One region of the Pseudomonas berkeleyensis genome, then DNA from elsewhere that is predicted to be linked to it. Evidence: riboswitches for the same ligand, from Rfam matches in the RefSeq annotation. Region 1 holds a riboswitch; each other region holds the start of a gene.

Region 1 (2,193 bases):
CTGGCGCCGGTTGAAGATCAGATCGCTGCCAAGCGTCATAACTGATGTACACGGCGTAACCGCAGAATCTGCTCAAGGGCTGTCTCTATAGGTCTTGAGCGGGTACTGAGGGTTGCGCCGTTTGTCTGTAGACGGCAGAGTAGAGCGCATTCAGGCTCAGGATCGCCTCGCTTATGCCCGTCACGACCCGTGTCGCCCTTATCTCCCTCGTTCTGCTGCTGAGTGCCTGTAGCAGTCGTGCTCCCTCTCCTCAGCCTACCTACAGTCCTCCAGTCTCTTCTTCGTCCTATCAGGGCGGCGCCGAAGATGTCTTGTTTCGCGCCCTCGGTCTGGTCGGTACGCCCTATCGTTATGGCGGTAATACCCCGGAAGGGGGGTTCGACTGCAGTGGCCTGATCGGCTACGTCTACCGCGATGCGGCCGGTATCAGCCTGCCACGTTCGACCCGTGAGCTGAGCGCTATGCGTACTCCGGATGTTCGGCGCGATGCCTTGCAGAGTGGTGATCTGGTGTTTTTTGCCACCAATGGCGGTCGCGCCGTCAGTCATGCCGGCATCTATGTCGGCGAGGGGCGTTTCGTCCATGCCCCGTCCAGTGGCGGTACCGTGCGCCTGGACAGCCTCGATAACGTCTACTGGCAGCGTGTCTACCTCGATGCCAAACGAGTCATCACTCCAGAGCTCGCTCGTAACCCCTGACCCTTCATGAGCGAGCCCATTCGCCTGCCGCCTCAGCCCGAGGCATGTGAGCTGTGCGCGCGGCCTGTCGCACTGACCCGTCATCACCTGATTCCCAAGGCGCTGCACGACAAGGTGTATGTGCAGAAACGCTTCGCTCGTCATGAGCGCATTACCGCCACGCTTTGGGTCTGTCGTGCCTGTCATAACCAGATTCACCGCCTGTTCAGCGAAAAGGAGCTGGCGCTGACTTACAACAGTCGCGAGGCGCTGCTGAGTGATGAGCGTTTGCGGACTTTCGTCGATTGGTTGGCGAGCAAACCGCCTGGGTTCATGCCCAGGCACTGAGCGGCGTTGACGGGTAGGGCTGCCAGCCTCTACCCTGCGCGCCTTGCTTCAGGTGCCCCGAGTCGCTGCGAATGACGGCCGAGGGGTGAAACAGGGAAGCCGGTTCGAATGCCGGCGCTGCCCCCGCAACGGTAGGTGAGTCAAACGCTGCTCAAAGCCACTGTGTATTTGCACGGGAAGGCGCGGCGTCGAACCTTTGGTTCGCTCACGAGCCCGGAGACCGGCCTGTCGCAATTTCACGGCATCGCGGAGGGCGCTGTCCGGCTAACGCTCCGGTTTGGTCGGGGCGTTCGTGTTTTCTGTCTTCCGCTCGCCTGACCAGCCATTGGCGCCTGGGTGAGGATATGCGGATCATCGCAACCTTCTTGCTCATTGCCGTTCGCACTGTTTATCGATCAACAGGCGGCGCGGGTGCCTGACGTACAGGAGCACAGCATGAGCGAGTCCACCGAGCGCGATGCCCGCCACAAGGCGCGCATGCAGCGCAAGAAAGCCCTGATCGACGAGAAGATCGCCCAGGCTCAGGACGAATACGGCCTGTTGCTGGTGCACAGCGGCAATGGCAAGGGCAAGAGCAGCAGCGCCTTCGGTATGGTCGCGCGTGCCCTCGGTCATGGCATCAAGGTCGGTGTGGTGCAGTTCATCAAGGGCGCGGCCAGCACCGGCGAGGAAACCTTCTTCCGCCGCTTTCCCGAGGAAGTCAGCTATCACGTGATGGGCGAGGGCTTCACCTGGGAAACCCAGGATCGCCAGCGTGATATCGCCAAGGCGCAGGAAGCCTGGGCCATTGCCAGACGCTTGCTTGGCGATGAGTCCATCGGCCTGGTGGTGCTGGATGAACTGAACATCGCCCTCAAGCATGGCTATCTCGAACTGGATGCGGTGTTGGCCGATATCGAAGCGCGGCCGCTGCTGCAGCACGTGGTGGTGACGGGGCGGGGCGCCTTGCCGGGGATGATCGAGGCGGCCGACACGGTCACCGAGATGAGCCTGGTCAAGCATGCGTTCAAGGCCGGGGTGAAGGCGCAGAAGGGCATCGAATTCTGATGGAAGCACGTCACTGTCCGGCGCTGCTGATTGCCGCGCCGGCTTCGGGCCAGGGCAAGACCACCGTCACCGCCGCGCTGGCGCGCCTGCATACGCGTCAGGGGCGCCGGGTGCGGGTGTT
Region 2 (2,193 bases), 2.3 Mb from region 1:
CCACATTGCCCAGCAGCACGCCTTGCCAGGGGGTCAGGCGCAGCTCGCTGTCGCCATGTCGCTCGCTCAGATCGGCGAGGGCGAGGAGTTGCTCGGCATGCAGACGGCCCAGCTGGGCGCCAGCTGCGACCATGCACAGGCCTCTCTGTGCTTGTGGATAAATACCTGCCGGTGGGCGCATGAGCGTCGCGCTGGGCCGCCAATTGGCCGGTGCCGGTTGCAGAGGGAAATCCAGTCGAGCTTGCAGGTGTTGCAGCAGGTCGTCAGGGGCGATGTGTGCCAGCAACTGGCGCATGCGCGACTGTTCGGGTGTGGCCTGTTCGAGGAACAGCAACAGGAATTCGCGCACCACGTCGAGCGCCTGCGTTGCCTCAATGCGAGCCAGTGGTTCGTCACCGGGGCAGCCGGCCAGGCCCAGCAGCAGGTGCTGGTCGTCTTCGGCAGCCAGCCACAGGTCATGGGGATGTTCGCGCATGGCCAGGGCTTCGCCGCCGTCCAGTTGCAGGGCGAACTTGGGTGACAGGGCATGCAGCGCCGGGGTGTCCTGCAGCAGATCGAGCAATTGGTTGGCCAACGGACGCACGTTCATCCGTGCCTGCGGGTCGAGGCCGGCGGCGGGACTGAGCATCAGGTTGCGTACATCGTCGGCGGCGGCCACTCGCGGGCCGAGCTCGGCGTCGAGCAGGGCATCGATCAGCGGTGCTTCCTGGCCGGGCAGCACGCCACGGATCTGCAGGTTGCTGCGGTTGGTCAGCTCCAGCACGCCGCTGGCATGGCGCCGTGCCGCCTCGGCAAGTGCCCGCGCCTGGGTGCTGCGCAGCACGCCGCCGGGCAGCTTGACCCGGCAGATGCCACCGTCCAGCGCAGGCACGATGCGCAGCAGGCCGGGGCAGGCGGAAGGGCGGATGGAGGCGTTCAAACGGTCACCTGTGGATAACGACGCGGCGACCGAACCAGCGAAATTCCCCGTAGGGGATTTCATGGCATCGGTACACCCCGCCCGATGTTGGCACTCGCGACCAGCGTTCGTCGGCAGGTCTCCTGGCTGACAGGTCTTGGTCTGTTGCGGCCTTCCCGGAAATCCAGTGGCGTGGGTGCAGCAGACTCGCTGTTTACAGTTGCGGGGGCAGCCACGGTTTAGCCGTGTTCCCTCTTAGGCCCGTTGCAGAGTCGTATCGACTCAAGGGCACCGACGAAGGCTGTATTATGCCCGCTTTGCCCGGCGCCGCGACACGCGCCTTGTCGGCTACTTGTGAGGTAGGTGGATGAAACCCTGGTTGACCCTGGTCGGCATCGGCGAAGACGGCTATCCCGGTTTGGGCAAGGCCGCGCGCCGTGCCCTGCTGGCGGCCACCCGTATCGTTGGCGCGCCGCGCCAGCTGGCGCTGCTGCCGCCGTGCATCAGCGGCGAGCGGGAAACCTGGCCGAGCCCCTTCGACCTGCAACCGCTGCTGGCCCGGCGTGGCGAGGCAGTGTGCGTGCTGGCCAGCGGTGACCCGATGTTCTATGGCGTCGGCGCCAGCCTGGCGCGCCAGGTGCCGGCCGATGAGTTGCAGGTGTTGCCGGCACCGTCCTCGGTGTCGCTGGCAGCGGCGCGCCTGGGCTGGCCGCTGCAGGAGGTGGAGGTGCTGTCGTTGGTAGGCCGGTCGCTGGCCACGCTCAACGCCCGGCTGTATCCCGGCACGCGCCTGCTGGTATTGAGCGCCGATGGCGACACGCCTGCGCAGGTCGCCGAAGCCCTGCGTGCGCGTGGTTTCGGCGCCAGTCGGCTGACCTTGCTGGAGCATCTTGGCGGGGCGGATGAGCGCCGACTCGATGGTCAGGCCGCGAGCTGGGACCTGCCGCGTGGCGCCGATCTCAACCTGCTGGCTGTGGAATGTTTGGCCGACGCTGGGGCGCAATTGCTGCCACCGACCTGCGGCCTGCCGGACGACGCTTACCGCCACGACGGCCAACTGACCAAGCGTGATGTGCGCGCGGTCACCCTGGCGCGCCTGGCGCCGCTGCCCGGCGAGCTGCTATGGGACGTTGGCGCCGGCTGCGGTTCCATCGGCATCGAGTGGATGCGCGCGCACCCGGCCTGCGGAGCTATCGCCATCGAGGCCAACGAGGGGCGCCAGGAACACATTCGCCACAATCGTGATGCCCTCGGTGTACCCGGTCTACAACTGGTCGCCGGGCATGCACCCGAGG
Region 3 (2,193 bases), 2.3 Mb from region 1:
CGAGTACGCCCTACGCTCTGTATCAGGCCAGCGCCGCCTTCAGCTCGGCCTCGATAGCCACGCGGTTTAGCTGCTGGCCGATCACCACCAGGCGGCTCAGGCGCGGCTCGTCGACCTGCCAGGCGCGGTCGAAGTGACGGTCGAAGCGCTGGCCCACGCCCTGCACCAGCAGGCGCATCGGCTTGCCAGGGATCGCCGCGAAGCCTTTCACCCGCAGGATGTCGTACTTGGCCACAGCATCCTTCAGCGCAGCCAGCAGACGCGCCTCCTCAGCTTCGGGTAGTTCCACGTGGAACGAGTCGAATTCCTCGTGATCGTGATCCTCGTCCTCATCGTCATGGTGAGTGCGGCGGCTGTCGATATGCAGCTCCGTTTCGCTGTTCAGGCCCAGCAGCACGTCCAGCGGCAGCTCGCCGCCGTGCGCCTCGATCACCTTGACCGCTGGCGGCAGTTCTTCAGCCACTTCGGCGCGCACCGCAGCCAGCGCCTCGGCGTCGAGCAGGTCGGCCTTGTTGAGGATCACCAGGTCGGCGCTGGCCAGCTGGTCGGCGAACAGCTCGTGCAGCGGCGATTCGTGGTCGAGGTTCGGGTCGAGCTTGCGCTGCTCGTCCACCTGATCCGGGAAGGCGGCGAAGGTGCCGGCGATCACCGCCGGGCTGTCGACCACGGTGATTACCGCGTCGACGGTGCAGGCGTTGCGGATTTCCGGCCAGTTGAAAGCCTGCACCAGCGGCTTGGGCAGCGCCAGACCACTGGTCTCGATGAGGATATGGTCGAGGTCGCCACGGCGCGCCACCAGCTCGCGCATCACCGGGAAGAACTCCTCCTGCACGGTACAGCACAGGCAGCCGTTGGCCAGTTCGAAGACACGGCCATTGGCCTCCTCCTCGCTGCAGCCGATGGAGCATTGCTTGAGGATCTCGCCATCGATGCCCAGCTCGCCGAACTCGTTGACGATCACCGCGATACGGCGGCCGCCGGCATTGGCCAGCAGATGGCGCAGCAGGGTGGTTTTGCCGGCACCGAGGAAACCGGTGACGATGGTGACAGGCAGTTTGGCGAGGGTTTTCATCAAGGGCCCCGTGGCGTCGGTAGGTTCGGCGGACGGGTACGCGCAGGCGGGCACGCAAGGGCGTGCTGGCCGCGTCGGATCACCCCGTCCGAGCAAATGGCTGGTCTGTCGAGGCAGGTCTCCTGGCTCACGGTGTGCGCGTTGCGCATCCTTCACCTTCCCGCCTGGCGGCAGTGGTGTATCGAAGGGTTTAGACCGTTCACAGTTGCGGGGGCAGCCAGGGCATCGACCCTGTTCCCTCTTAGCCCCCCGGCGCCTTGCCGGGAAGAACCTCGAAAGCGAGAAGGCTACGCAGGCCACGGCGGCCGGTCAATCGCGGTTGACCGCTGGCAGGTGCCATGATGAGCTACGCCACCGCTCAGCCCGAATGCCACTCATGTTGCCAACCACCTCCAATCACCCATCCGCCTCAACGATACAGGTCGTCGCCGGGCTGGGGTGTCGCCGTGGCTGCAGCCAGGACGAGTTGCTCGATCTGCTTATCCACAGCCTGAGGCAACATGGCCTGACAGTGGAAAACCTCGTGGGCCTGGCCAGCATCGCCCACAAGCGCAACGAAGCCAGCCTGCATGGCCTGGCCGAGCACCTGGCTCTGGAGTTGGTGTTCTTCGCACCCGAGCAACTGAGCATCTATCAAGCCATGACCGCCGGCAGTGCATTGACCCAGGCAGCCACCGGTAGCCCTGCCGTCGCCGAGCCTTGCGCCCTCGCACTGGCGGCGCGCATGGGCGCATCGCCCTGCCTACTCGGCGAGAAAAACCGTAGTGCCAGCGCCACCTGTGCGCTGGCCACCTTCGATAGAGAACCTGCATGACCGTCTACTTTATCGGTGCCGGCCCCGGCGACCCCGAACTGATCACCGTCAAGGGGCAACGCCTGATCCGCTCATGCCCCGTGATTCTCTACGCCGGCTCGCTGGTGCCCGAGCCGGTGCTGCAGGGCCACAGCGCCGAACAGGTGGTGAACACCGCCGAGCTGAACCTGGGCGAGATCATCACGCTGCTGCAGGAGGCCCATGAACGCGGCCTGGACGTGGCCCGCGTGCACTCGGGCGACCCGTCGCTATACGGCGCCATCGGCGAGCAGATCCGCGAGCTGCGAGCGCTCGACATCCCTTTCGA
Region 4 (2,193 bases), 2.3 Mb from region 1:
TGGTTGAAGGTGAACGTCTGGCGGTCGCCGATCTGTTCCTGACCGTGCTTGATCTCCAGATGTTCGCGGCGGTTGAGCTGACCCTGAGCGGCGTCCCAGGTGAAGTTCTCGGCGTTACGCCAGTAGCGGCGCGCTTTGAGGTAGTAAAGCTGGTTGCTGGCGCTGACCTGATCGGAAAGCGTCCAGTCGGTGGTCAGTCGCGTCCACTGCTCGTGGTAGGCGATCTCGGCGTTGCGCACGTTGTAGTTTTTCTCGCGCAGGCTGTCGCGCAACTTGCCATCGACCAGCGGAGTACCGAAGTAACTACCGGGCTGCAGCTTGCCCTGATCGTGAGCCAGGGTGAATGCCAGGTCATCGTTGGCTTGCCAGCGCAACGCAGCGCTCAGGCCCAGGTTCTGCGAATCGTCGCGATCGGCCCAGCCATGGCTGGCCTCACGGTTGAGATTGAGGCGGTAACTCAGGGTGTCGCTCAGCGAACCGCCACTATCCAGCGCCTGCTGATTGCGGTCGAACGAGCCGTAGCCGAAGCGCACATGGTTTTTGATTTCGCCCTCGAAGGGCTTCTTCGCCAGCACGTTGACCACCGCGCCCGTGGCGCCTTCGCCGTACAGCACCGAGGCCGGGCCACGCAGCACGTCGATACGCTCGACCATCCAGGGATCGTGCGGGAACGACACGGTGCCCATGCCGGTGTACATGCGGATGCCATCGAACAACGTCATCACCGAGGCATGACCGGTGAAACCGCGCGCCGACAGCGCCGTGCCACCGTTACCGGGCGCGCCGATATCGCTGATACCCGCCGTACGCGTCACCGCATCCTGCACGCTGCGGTTGTTGCGTTCGCGCACCTCCGCGCCGCTGAGGCTGGTGCTGCTGGCCGGGGTTTGCAGGGCCGTAAGACCCAGGCGCGAACCGGCGACGGTCGGGGTATGCAGGTCGGTAGCACCCTCCTCGGCGGTCTTGGCCTGGATGGTGAGTTCGGGCAGATCGACGGCTTCGTTGGCCATGACCAGGCCGCTGAGCAGCAGAGCCAGTGGCCAGGTGCAGTGAAGGACAGGGTTTCGCACGGCAGAACTTCCGTTGTTGCGCGGAGAATCGAGAGATGAAATGTTAGTGTTATAACATAACATTATCGATCTTCGCAGCCGGGAAGGCAGGCGAACGGGTGCTGCAGCCGAAACGGCCTGGAAGGATTGTTTGAAACGGAAATGGCGCGCCATGAGTGTTCCATCGTCAGGGAAAAGGCACGGCAATCCGATGGAAATGCGCAACAGCAGACAGAGGCACGGGGGCGCCCTGCTGGAGTCAACGCCCGCCCACCGCGGGTTGCCAGACACAAACGACTCCAGGCCGGTCTCCGGGCTTGCGAGGGTCATGAACGCATCGCCTTCCCATGCGCGTGGCGCACAGTGGCGTTTCGATGCGGTCGCTCGCTTACCGTTGCGGGGGCAGCGTCGGACTTCAACCGACTTCCCGTTTCACCTCACGCACGGCGGCGTGAGACACCTGAAGCGGGGCGGATATGACCATCCGACTCCGCTCAAGTCAAGGCACGGGGCAATTGTGGGAGGCGCTTTAGCGGCGATTGCTCATAGCCTGGATTCGCCGCAGGCGTAATCCGGGTTGCTAATTGTTGCCCTGCTCGTCGATGCGCAACTCCGGCAGCGCCCTGCCCACCACCAGGCGTTCGTCGACTAGGCGAATCACTGCCGCTTCATCCTTGATCCCGTACCACTCGCCCTGTGGATAAAGGCTCGCGGTCGGCCCCAGGTCGCAGGGGAACTGGCACTGGCTGCGGGTGATGTGCACCCCGCCCTCGCACTCCAGCTTGCCGGCGGCCTTGAGTCGCTGACGCAGGGTTTTCCACAGGCCCAGTGCGCCCTTGCGCGTGCAGCGTGGGCCGTTGCACAGCAGCAGGCGTTGCGCGTGTGGCGGAATCTGCGACCAGGCGTGGTGCGCCGGCACGGGCGGCACGTCGCTGCAGGGAAGATGCGCCTGACGATGCGCCAGCAACGCGCCCAGACCATCGAGCCAGGTGTCCTCCAGCGCCGTGCAGACCACGAACACCTCGGCCCCGTCGCCGCGCTCGGCGATACGCTCGCGCAGCCAGTCGCGATGCGCGGCATCGGCGCGCGGTTCCAGATCGACCACCAGCAACGGTCGCGGCGCCTCATCGATGGCCTGCAACCA

The links. Region 1 has a riboswitch for cobalamin ahead of cobO (cob(I)yrinic acid a,c-diamide adenosyltransferase). Riboswitches for the same ligand answer to the same signal wherever they lie in the genome.
Region 2: it holds a riboswitch for cobalamin, as region 1 does, so the genes downstream of both, cobG (precorrin-3B synthase) here and cobO (cob(I)yrinic acid a,c-diamide adenosyltransferase) in region 1, are expected to answer to the same signal.
Region 3: it holds a riboswitch for cobalamin, as region 1 does, so the genes downstream of both, cobW (cobalamin biosynthesis protein CobW) here and cobO (cob(I)yrinic acid a,c-diamide adenosyltransferase) in region 1, are expected to answer to the same signal.
Region 4: it holds a riboswitch for cobalamin, as region 1 does, so the genes downstream of both, HS968_RS25830 (TonB-dependent receptor) here and cobO (cob(I)yrinic acid a,c-diamide adenosyltransferase) in region 1, are expected to answer to the same signal.

What each region holds. Positions count from the first base shown of each region.
Region 1 covers NZ_CP059139.1:2,235,521-2,237,713, forward strand. The annotation lists gene HS968_RS10485 (C40 family peptidase) at 1-45, shown strand, start outside; gene HS968_RS10490 (C40 family peptidase) at 174-698, shown strand; gene HS968_RS10495 (hypothetical protein) at 705-1,025, shown strand; cobalamin riboswitch at 1,059-1,268, shown strand; gene cobO (cob(I)yrinic acid a,c-diamide adenosyltransferase) at 1,461-2,072, shown strand; gene HS968_RS10505 (cobyrinate a,c-diamide synthase) at 2,072-2,193, shown strand, end outside.
Region 2 covers NZ_CP059139.1:5,566,904-5,569,096, reverse strand. The annotation lists gene cobG (precorrin-3B synthase) at 1-919, opposite strand, end outside; cobalamin riboswitch at 1,015-1,209, opposite strand; gene cbiE (precorrin-6y C5,15-methyltransferase (decarboxylating) subunit CbiE) at 1,266-2,193, shown strand, end outside.
Region 3 covers NZ_CP059139.1:5,624,574-5,626,766, forward strand. The annotation lists gene cobW (cobalamin biosynthesis protein CobW) at 23-1,072, opposite strand; cobalamin riboswitch at 1,168-1,362, opposite strand; gene HS968_RS26120 (cobalamin biosynthesis protein) at 1,449-1,886, shown strand; gene cobM (precorrin-4 C(11)-methyltransferase) at 1,883-2,193, shown strand, end outside.
Region 4 covers NZ_CP059139.1:5,560,151-5,562,343, forward strand. The annotation lists gene HS968_RS25830 (TonB-dependent receptor) at 1-1,070, opposite strand, end outside; cobalamin riboswitch at 1,335-1,528, opposite strand; gene HS968_RS25835 ((2Fe-2S) ferredoxin domain-containing protein) at 1,630-2,193, opposite strand, start outside.